3 regions of the Ruminococcus sp. AM42-11 genome follow, and region 1 is predicted to be linked to each of the others. Evidence: riboswitches for the same ligand, from Rfam matches in the RefSeq annotation. Region 1 holds a riboswitch; each other region holds the start of a gene.
The links. Region 1 has a riboswitch for tetrahydrofolate ahead of DW904_RS07195 (folate family ECF transporter S component). Riboswitches for the same ligand answer to the same signal wherever they lie in the genome.

Region 1 (3,282 bases):
ACAGGTATAAAAGCCTCGGCGTAGCCCGCTACGCCTGCGTTTTTATACCTGCACACTCGAATTCACATCCTACGCGATTGGTATAGTTATTTACGAAACGATGTACTAGAGCGTGTTTGAAAAAGGCTTTCTGCAAGATGTGTAAAAAGCAATCTGTCTTATAACAGACTATTTTCAGTTGCATTGCTGGATACAATTATGTATAATGACCCTAAACTTATAAAAGAAGGTTTTTTTATGGATAAAATCATTAAAGAAATTGAAGATATGTCACTAAATGCATGGCCCTCCCATAAAATGGAGCTTTATGATGGATGGATTCTCCGTTTTTCCTATTTTTATACACATAGAACAAACAGTGTGGAGCAGTTCGGAACTTCTACCCTTTCCTGGAGGGAAAAGGTTTCTTTCTGCGAAGCAGAGTATGCCCGACTGGGCAGCCCTGCAATTTTTAAGATCAGTCCTCTGGTTTCTCCGGATTTTGATTATCTTCTGGAAAACCGCAACTACGAAATCCAGCACACAACAAATGTTATGGCAGCCTCACTGGATGGAGCAGATCTTTCTGCGCCTTGCGATCTGGTAACTCTTACTGACGATATTCCAGATATTTGGATTGAAAGTCTTTTTGATCTGAAAGGCACCATTAATCCTGTTCACCGTGCTGTAGTTCCATCCATGTATCATGCCATCGTAAAAGACACCGTATGCGCCTCCATCTGGAGTAACGGAAAAATTATTGCAACCGGGCTTGGCATTCTGGATCGAAATTATATTGGATTGTACGCTATCCATGTTCGCGAAGATTTCAGACACAAGGGTTATGCTCGTCAGATTTGTACTGCACTTCTAAAAGAAGGAAAAAAGAAAGGCGCAACTAAGGCCTATCTTCAGGTAGTAGAGGGAAACACTCCAGCACGTAATCTTTATGAATCACTTGGACTTCATTATCTCTACACCTATTGGTTCCGGGTTCAGACACATACAAACTGAAAACTTTTCAGAGCATGTTTAAAAAAGGCTGCGATCAGTGTTTATCCTGATCACAGCCTTTTATTTGGGAATCGTATTTTTTGACTTATTCAACAAGTTGATTTCTCAAACAATCAACTTTCCAGTAAGTGCATTGCTTCATAATCCATCTTATGCCATATTATTTAATTTGGGGTTTTGTATATAATTCAGCTCCTGGACTGCTGCCATTTATATGGTCTTCTTCTCCAGCTTAGCAGGTCTTATGTTTCCTACAACCATGCCTGTAAGCGGGCTGAAATAAAGAAGACTGGTAAGTACGCAGTAGATTGGAGTCATGATTGCAAACTGTACAAGACGTCCTGGCATAATTGCATAGAAGTTTGCTCCGATCATTACCAGTCCTGCAGTGGTCAGTCCAAGTGTTCCCACTACGCCAGAGACTGCAATTGCGACACACATAACAACAGTCTTTACTTTTCTGTTCTTTTCAGCCATTAGTTTTCCAGCCAGTCCGGGGATCACACCCCAGGCAACTGCTGATAAAGTAATCAGTGGATTAACTCCATAGCCTTTCATAAAACATCCAATGATATCGGCAACAGCACCTTCTACACCACCAGCTACAGGTCCCATCCAAAGACCTGCCAATACAGTGGCGACAGTTCCCAATGTAATTCGATATACACCAAGATCAATTACCAGAACGCGTGACAGCACAAGCTGGATTGCTACCAGCAGTGCAAGGAATACAAGAGTCTTAACACTCCATGTCTGTTTGTTTTTACGCATAAAAAAAACACCTCCATAATGATTAAAATAACAGAGTAGTTACCATAAATAATAATCCCTCCACATTATGAGATGTTCTCACATGTAGCAACGGGTGCGGAAAATATATCGTAAACAGTCCTGCTGCTTTTCGTTTCACGGCGACTCCCCAGCCAATGAACACTTGACGCATAAATTCCTACTTCGCTATTATTTATTTAAAATGATTATAGCACAAAATATAGAAATTTCAATATGTATTTGTTATAATATTCACATAAATAAATTAGTCGTTACTGTTTACTGGTAATGTTCCGCGAGTGTTTTTTGTGAACAAAGTTCACAGAAAACCCGAGAATCTTAGCGCGAAATCATGCGAATGCATGATTTCTGTGCATCGCGAAGCGCGTTACTGTTCACTGACAAATGTTTGTGCATACTCTCCTCTTTTTCGCATATTCTAAGAATATCTTCCCTTATATAGGAAAAATATTTGACAAAAAGGAGTGTTTCTATGAATATAAAATCCACAAACAAATCATCCTGCCAAAAACAGCCGCCACTACAGAATCCTTACAATGTTTTTTATAATAATTACATGAATACAAATGCTACTACAGAATGTACAGGGCTTGGCTATCGTATGCCGGATAACTCGGAGGAATGGAATGCCTGCCGAGAGGTTTTCGATTTTCTTCCTGTACCATTTCCGGATTCGGAGGATACAAAGCAACAATGAAAAATTTCACAAAACTATTACTTGGCTCTTTGGTACTGTTCTCTCTGTCAGGATGTACTGCCGGTGATATGATCACCAGCTATACTTCTACATCTGATCAGAGTGAAACCACCTTACAGAACACTTCAGGAACACCCAAACAGCGTGTTTATATGGATGAAATCAAAGGAACCCTTAAGGATTTCACCGGTGCCACCCTGACTATGGAAAGTCAGGAACAAACTTACGTTTTTAATCTTTCTGAAGCAACTTTGGAATGCGAAGATGGCATGATCACTGGAGATGAAATCAGTGTCATTTATGAGGGGCAGCTCTCTAACAAGGATACCAGCACTGTAAAAGCATTGAAAGTAGTAGACGACTTTCACAAAAAGAATCAGCTGGAAGTACGAAAGGCCTATGGGGAAGTACAGAGTCTGACTCCAAATACCATTACCATAAAAAATAAAAAAGGCAAAACAGCCACCTATCCAATCACTGGAACAGAACAATATTATCAGAATGGCATCCGTACCGGTGTATGGGTATACATTCATTTTAAAGGCAAGTTTACTTCCAGTCAGGATACCCAAAGTTCTTCTCTTAATGCCAGTCATCTGAAAGTACTAAGCATTTCAGATATTGATCCGCTTACACTTCCAGATCCAACACCAACACCAGATCCTGCACAAGTTCCTGCCGATGACTCAGCAAAAGAACAGCAGATTCATGCAGAAATTCAGAATATTTCCCTGAATACGCTCACAGTTCTTCCCTCTGGCTCTGATAGCACAATAAATGTAGATTTGTCTCAGACTCCT
Region 2 (3,282 bases), on a different contig from region 1:
TGGTGCTTATCAAAATGAAAATCTTGGCGAAGATTATTTTGCAGAATTTGAGTTTGATTTTTCTATTCCTCATGCGGAGCTTATGAAACAGACAGTTCATAAAAAGCTAGAAGATATTTCTATTAAAACAGAAGAAGGAACCGTGAAATTAACAGACTTTTCCATGAATAAACTGCAAAGTATAATTGCGGCAGAAATTCCGGAAGAACTTGAGGAAAAGCTGTATAAAGGTAATGAGATGATGCTTATGGGGACAGACAGTAAAGGAAATCAGGTACAGTATGAACTGCGCAGTAATTCAGCAGATGGTAAATCTCAATGGAGTTTTAAAACCAGTTTCTGGGGCATGTATCAGCTGGATTCTGACGGTCCGGTTCTTTTACTCCCGGATATTGACAGCGATTATCTGGAATTACAGCTTTATACCAGAGAGCCTTATATGGCTGCTGCAGACACTATCTGGGTTGATGACGATTTTGTAGAAATTGGTGAGACTACAGAAGAAGTGGAAGAAGTTCCAGAGGATACTTTTGAGGGAGAAAATCCGTCAGATGCAGAGGAGCAGGTTGAAACTCAAATTATCGGAGGGGCAGTAGCTCCCACAGAAGTAAGGCTTCAAGACGATACAGACCAGAAAGAAAATACCGACGCAGCAGATAAAACGGATGAAGATTATGGAACCGAAGAAAGCGCATATGATGGAACTACAGGTGAAATCACTGCAGAATCTGACTGGACACCTGTCGGTGAAAAAATAAGGATTCAGATTAAGTAGAGAAACGTGAATCTGTTTCCCAAAATTCCATGTCAAAGAAGCTTTGCATACCTATTTTTTCGCTGTAAAAGGTAAATTGCTTTTCATTTGGCAGAATTTTTTTTATAATCCAAGTGAGAAGCAAAACCGATTGGAAGAACAGAAGCAGAGCAAATATGAACATTGGAACGCAGATATTAAAAATACGAAAAGAAAAGGCGCTGACCCAGGAGGGATTTGGAAAAATATTTCATGTTACCAGACAGACTGTGTCTAATTGGGAGAATGAAAAGAGCTTCACGTTCATGGAAAAACAAATTCGTGCGATTTGACCAGATTGTGGGGAAAGCTGTTGTAAGATACTATCCTTCTTTTAAGTGGTTAGGATAATAAGAAACGCGAATATCAGTGGCTTATTTAGTACTGGAATATTCGCGTTTTTTATTTGATATCGCAAAGTTTTTATATTTTCAAATATATGTAATCAGTTGGCAGCCGGTTTTCTAAAAAGATTAAAAATTCCTGTCTGCTCAATCAATCTTGTGATGGTAAAGAAGATAAAGGAATCGATTGGCCACATGATCAAGTTCTTTACAGTACGCATTGGGAGGATTGCAAGGAATCCTTTTCCGTAGAGCATGTCCAGCCATAAGGTATTTAACAGAACATTTACAATCAGAACGACAACCAGTTTTGCAATCAGCACGCGACGGAAAGTGAGCTTATGTTTGTAGTAAAAACATCCATAAATAAATGCCGCGAGCATTGCGTTAAAGGTGAACCCAAAGAAAAATGGACCATCAGGGCGGATAAAGAATTTCACAATATCCAGCACACCGGCAAACAGACATCCGGTAATGGGTCCAAACAGATAATCAGCAATCTGGTTTGGGATACCGGAAAATCCAATTTTTACATAGGGACCGATATTGATAGAAGCAACTGAATTTAAAATCAGTGCCAGGGCAGCAAGCATTGCACAGACTGCCAGTGTAGAAGTGGTTTTCAGCTCTTTGGCTGATGTGAGAAACATGTTTTTTGTTTTCTCCATAAAAAATTACCTCCTTTTTTTTTTTCGCTCACAATAGGAGATAATTTATGGATTCATATTTATCTTCTGTTGCAGCGAGAAGCAATCCACGAACCGCAAGATTTCTCTTTTCGTCCTCCGGCAACTCTCCATCCGGAAGGCACTTTACGCTCATGAATTTACTCTGCATTACTTTACATGGGGCAGTATATAGCAAATTATTGGAAAAAGCAAGAAAAAAATATATAAAAATATAAGTTTTTGCAATTAAGAAAACAGACAAGAAATCGTGGCATTTATTACCTGTATCTTGCCTATGAGACAACCGCAGATGGAAAGATAGTAAATTCCGGATGCATTCGCCTGGCGGAGAGCATTGCACCGCAGCAGGAGGGAACTGTTATTATTCCGGCAAATATCCCGGAAAGAGGAAAATGCTTCTTGAAGGTGAAGTATTTGCTGAAGTCTGGAAATGGCTTACAGGAGACAGACAGTCTGCTGGGATTTGATGAAATTCTGTTGCAGAACGAGGATGGAAGAAACCAGAATGCTGTTATGCTCATGGAAACAGGATTAGTTGGAGGATTCATCAAAGTAACAGAGTCTAACCGTTATCTTGAGATGGAGAATAACGCCTTCCACTATGTTTTCAATAAACTGACCGGCTTGTTTGAAAACATGTCTGCAGCAGGAGAGAACATCCTGGATCAACCGATGGAACTTAATATATGGAGAGCACCAACAGATAACGACCGTAAGATTAAGCTGGAGTGGATGGATGCCCATTATGATCAGAGCTATGTAAGAGCTTATGAGACCTCTTACCAGGCAGAAGAATCAAAAGTAACTATCTTCACCCATATTGCAGTTGTTGCAGCTACTGTGCAGAAGGTTCTGGATATCCATGCTGTGTGGGAAGTAACTTTAGATGGCGCTGTTTCTGTAAAAATGAATATGGTAAAAGATATGGAATTCCCCATGCTTCCAAGGTTCGGGCTGCGCCTGTTCTTAAAAGATAACTTTAAGAATGTGACATACTATGGCATCGGACCGGATGAAAGCTATGTTGATAAATGCCGTTCTGGAAGTCATGGAGTTTATACCTCCAAGGTCGAAGATCTGCATGAAGATTATCTTCGTCCTCAGGAAAACGGAAGCCATACAGACTGCGATTATGTGTGCGTGAGCAATGATAAAATGACGTTGTCAGCTGCTGGAAAAAAAACGATTGCATTTAATGCTTCTGAATACACTCAGGAGGAACTGACAAATAAAAAGCACGGCTATGAACTTGAAAAATGTGGAAGCACTGTACTTTGTATTGATTATTCCCAGAATGGTATCGGTTCTAACAGCTGTGGACCGGTACTTTCCGAGAAATATCAGTTAAATGAAGAAAAATTCACATTTGATGTGAAACTGGTTCTGCATAATAGATAATTAACAAGATTTAAACATGACAGGCATGTCTCTAAACAGGGATGTGCCTGCTGCTTTT
Region 3 (3,282 bases), on a different contig from region 1:
CCCAACCCCTGGATCGAGAATGATTTTCTCATCTTTGATTCCTGCTTTTCTTGCAAGATTGACACATTCCTGTGTCTCAGAAAGCATATCAATGAGAAAATTGTTATATTCTGTATTGGACTTATTGTGCATGAGACAGCATGCAGCATCATATTTGGCAATTACAGCGCCCATTTCAGAATCATATTTTAATCCCCAGATATCGTTGACCAGATCTGCACCGGCCTGAATCGCACTTTCTGCCACGCTGCTTTTGAAGGTATCTACAGAAATGGGAATGTCAAAACGTTTTCTGACCGCTTCGATAACGGGCAAAACTCTCTGAGCTTCTTCCTCTGCACTGACCGGCGTGTGTCCGGGACGCGTAGACTCCCCGCCAATATCGATAATATCCGCACCATCCGCGATCATGGCTTCTGTATGCCGCAAAGCTTCATCTAAATGATTCCATTTCCCGCCATCGGAAAAAGAATCAGGAGTAATATTTAAAATTCCCATTATATAAGTGTGATTTTGTGTATCAAAAAAACGATTTCCAATTTTCATAAATAGAAACCATCCTTTCTGTTAGATTTTTTAGAAGGCTTAATATTCAATTGTCAGATTTTTTTTCTCAGAAGGCCAGTAACATTCTGAAGCTGCTGAACAGGAAAAACAATTTCTGGACTTTTTATCAGCCTTATATAGCAGCATAGCCAATACATTATCAGATCCATCCGTCCTGTGCTGACTGATCGCAGATAATATTTCCTCTTTTTCCTGCTCTGTAAAATGCAGATCGGCCAGAATCTTTCCGGCTATTTCAGCTCCTGCAATGTCATGAGAAATACCCGACAGATATTGCTGCGCACGGCCAATGTCATGAAGAAGAGCAGTGGCATAAATGATTTCCCTGGACAGATTAAGCTTGTTTTCCAGAGAATAAATATACATCAGCCTGGCAACATCCAGAAAGTGTTCCGGCGTATGTCTGCAGAAAATACGATCTTTTTCAAGCTCCTGTATTTTCTCACAGTGCTTTTGATAAAGGGGATGCCGCCAGATTAAAGAAATACGGTTTGTTTCAGAAAAAGAACTGCTCATTTTCCGACCATGGAAAGGAACATTTTCTGCAGCTCCTTATCTTCTTTGAAGGCTCCGCGGGTTACAGTCGTAATTGTTTTGCTTCCTGGCTTTTTAACGCCTCGCATGGTCATGCAGGTGTGTTCTGCTTCCAGCATAACCATAATTCCCTTCGGAGAGAGGGCACGCTCCAGAGCGTCCGCAATCTGTACTGTGAGGCGTTCCTGGATCTGCGGTCTTCTGGCATAAACCTCTACCGTACGTGCCAGCTTGCTTAACCCTGTGACTTTTCCATCGGGAATATAAGCCAGGTGCGCCTTACCATAAAAAGGCATCAGATGATGCTCGCACATAGAGTAAAAAGTAATATCTTTTTCCAATACGATCTCATTATTTTCTACTGGAAACTGCTTCAGTAAATGGTGATCTGCTTCCTGATCGAGACCACCGTAAATTTCCTCGCACATACGTGCAATTCTGTCGGGAGTATCAATCAGTCCCTCCCGGGTAATATCCTCACCGATTCCTTCCAGAAGCAGGCGGATGGCCTGTTCTACTTTTTGTTTGTCAACCATTAAAAATAACCTCCTTTGTATTTGATTGCGGAGACTATCCTTTTTTGATAAAACCGGGGAAGGATTTTCGAATTCGAATATCTGCCTGCTTAATACGCAAAAAAGGATATCTCCAATTGTGATAGAATGTATGTCGAAAACATTCCCTTGAGCCTGTTAAAAAACGTTTCCACAAATCGCAACGTGCGTCTTGTAGAAAATCCCTTTCAGGCAGGCTCTGACACAATATGAGATATCCCTCTTATAGTGCTTGCAACGGGTGCGGATAATATACCGTAAGACGTGCTTTTCGTTTCAGTGACAACTCCCCATTCACCGAACACTTGACGCATAAAATCCTATTTTGCATATCATTCATTTCGAAAGGTAGTATATCACGTCTTTTGGGAATAGAAAAGTGTTTTTTCTTAAACAGGTTGCGAAAGGGTAACGTGGATATTATAATAGGAATAGACAAAATTCACTGGAAGGAGTCAGTTTTATGACAGTTAAAGAACGAATCACCGCACTTCGGGAAGTAATGGCAGAGAAGAAAATAGATGCTTATCTTGTTCCCACAGATGATTTTCATGCATCTGAATATGTAGGAGAATATTTTAAGTGCAGAAAATATATTACAGGTTTTACCGGATCTGCCGGCAGAGCAGTCATCATGCAGGATATGGCTGGATTGTGGACAGATGGAAGATATTTCATCCAGGCGGCCGCACAGCTGGAGGGAACGGGTGTAGAGCTTTTTAAAATGGGAGAACCAGATGTTCCCACTGTGCACCAGTTTCTGGAAGAAAAATTAGGCGAGGGAATGTGCCTTGGTTTTGACGGAAGAACCGTCAGCGCCGAAGAAGCAGATGAACTGACCGAACTTCTTGCAAAAAAAGGAGCCACTCTTCAGACGGATTCTGATCTGGTAGGAGAAATCTGGGAAGATCGTCCGGCACTTTCCTGTGAACCGGTTATGGAACTGGATGTAAAATGGGCAGGCGAATCCCGTGCTGACAAATGTGCAAGAATCCGTAAATCAATGGAAGAGAAAGGTGCAGATGGATTTGTACTGACTTCTCTGGATGACATTGCATGGCTGCTGAATATTCGTGGCGGCGATGTACATTGCTGTCCGGTTGTTCTCTCTTATCTGATAATGACAAAAACAGAAATCAGGCTGTTTGCAAATGAAAAAGCATTTTCGGCTTCAATTCTGGACGCATTATCTAAGGATGGCGTAACCATTCTGCCCTATGACAGCATTTATGAATATGTAAAAACATTTGAGAAAGACATGACAGTTCTTCTTTGTAAAAAGAAAGCCAACTGTCGTCTGGTAAACAGTATTCCGAAGGAAGTAACGATTCTGGATGAAGCTAACCTGACTTTTCTTCCAAAATCAATTAAAAATCCAGTAGAAGTAGAAAATGAACGTATCGCTCATATCAAAGACGGAGTTGCGCTTACCAAATTCATCTGCTGGCTAAAGAAAAATGTTGGCAAAATTACAATGACAGAGTTAAGCGCAGGAGAGAAGCTGTACAGCTTCCGTGCCCAGCAGGAGAACTTTATCGACAACAGCTTTGACCCCATTATTTCTTATGGCATTCATGCTGCAATCAACCATTATTCTGCAACATCAGAGACAGATATTGCCATTGAG

Region 2: another riboswitch for tetrahydrofolate. It lies ahead of DW904_RS20375 (folate family ECF transporter S component); the one in region 1 lies ahead of DW904_RS07195 (folate family ECF transporter S component).
Region 3: another riboswitch for tetrahydrofolate. It lies ahead of folE (GTP cyclohydrolase I FolE); the one in region 1 lies ahead of DW904_RS07195 (folate family ECF transporter S component).

The regions. Positions count from the first base shown of each region.
Region 1 covers NZ_QUIO01000009.1:31,349-34,630, reverse strand. The annotation lists gene DW904_RS07200 (GNAT family N-acetyltransferase) at 238-993, shown strand; gene DW904_RS07195 (folate family ECF transporter S component) at 1,204-1,764, opposite strand; THF riboswitch at 1,851-1,952, opposite strand; gene DW904_RS07190 (hypothetical protein) at 2,258-2,482, shown strand; gene DW904_RS07185 (hypothetical protein) at 2,479-3,282, shown strand, end outside.
Region 2 covers NZ_QUIO01000055.1:4,148-7,429, reverse strand. The annotation lists gene DW904_RS20390 (DUF4179 domain-containing protein) at 1-775, shown strand, start outside; gene DW904_RS20385 (helix-turn-helix transcriptional regulator) at 931-1,086, shown strand; gene DW904_RS20375 (folate family ECF transporter S component) at 1,239-1,805, opposite strand; THF riboswitch at 1,876-1,973, opposite strand; gene DW904_RS20370 (beta-galactosidase small subunit) at 2,046-3,224, shown strand.
Region 3 covers NZ_QUIO01000022.1:72,131-75,412, forward strand. The annotation lists gene folP (dihydropteroate synthase) at 1-546, opposite strand, end outside; gene DW904_RS13725 (HD domain-containing protein) at 586-1,083, opposite strand; gene folE (GTP cyclohydrolase I FolE) at 1,080-1,637, opposite strand; THF riboswitch at 1,889-1,985, opposite strand; gene DW904_RS13735 (aminopeptidase P family protein) at 2,119-3,282, shown strand, end outside.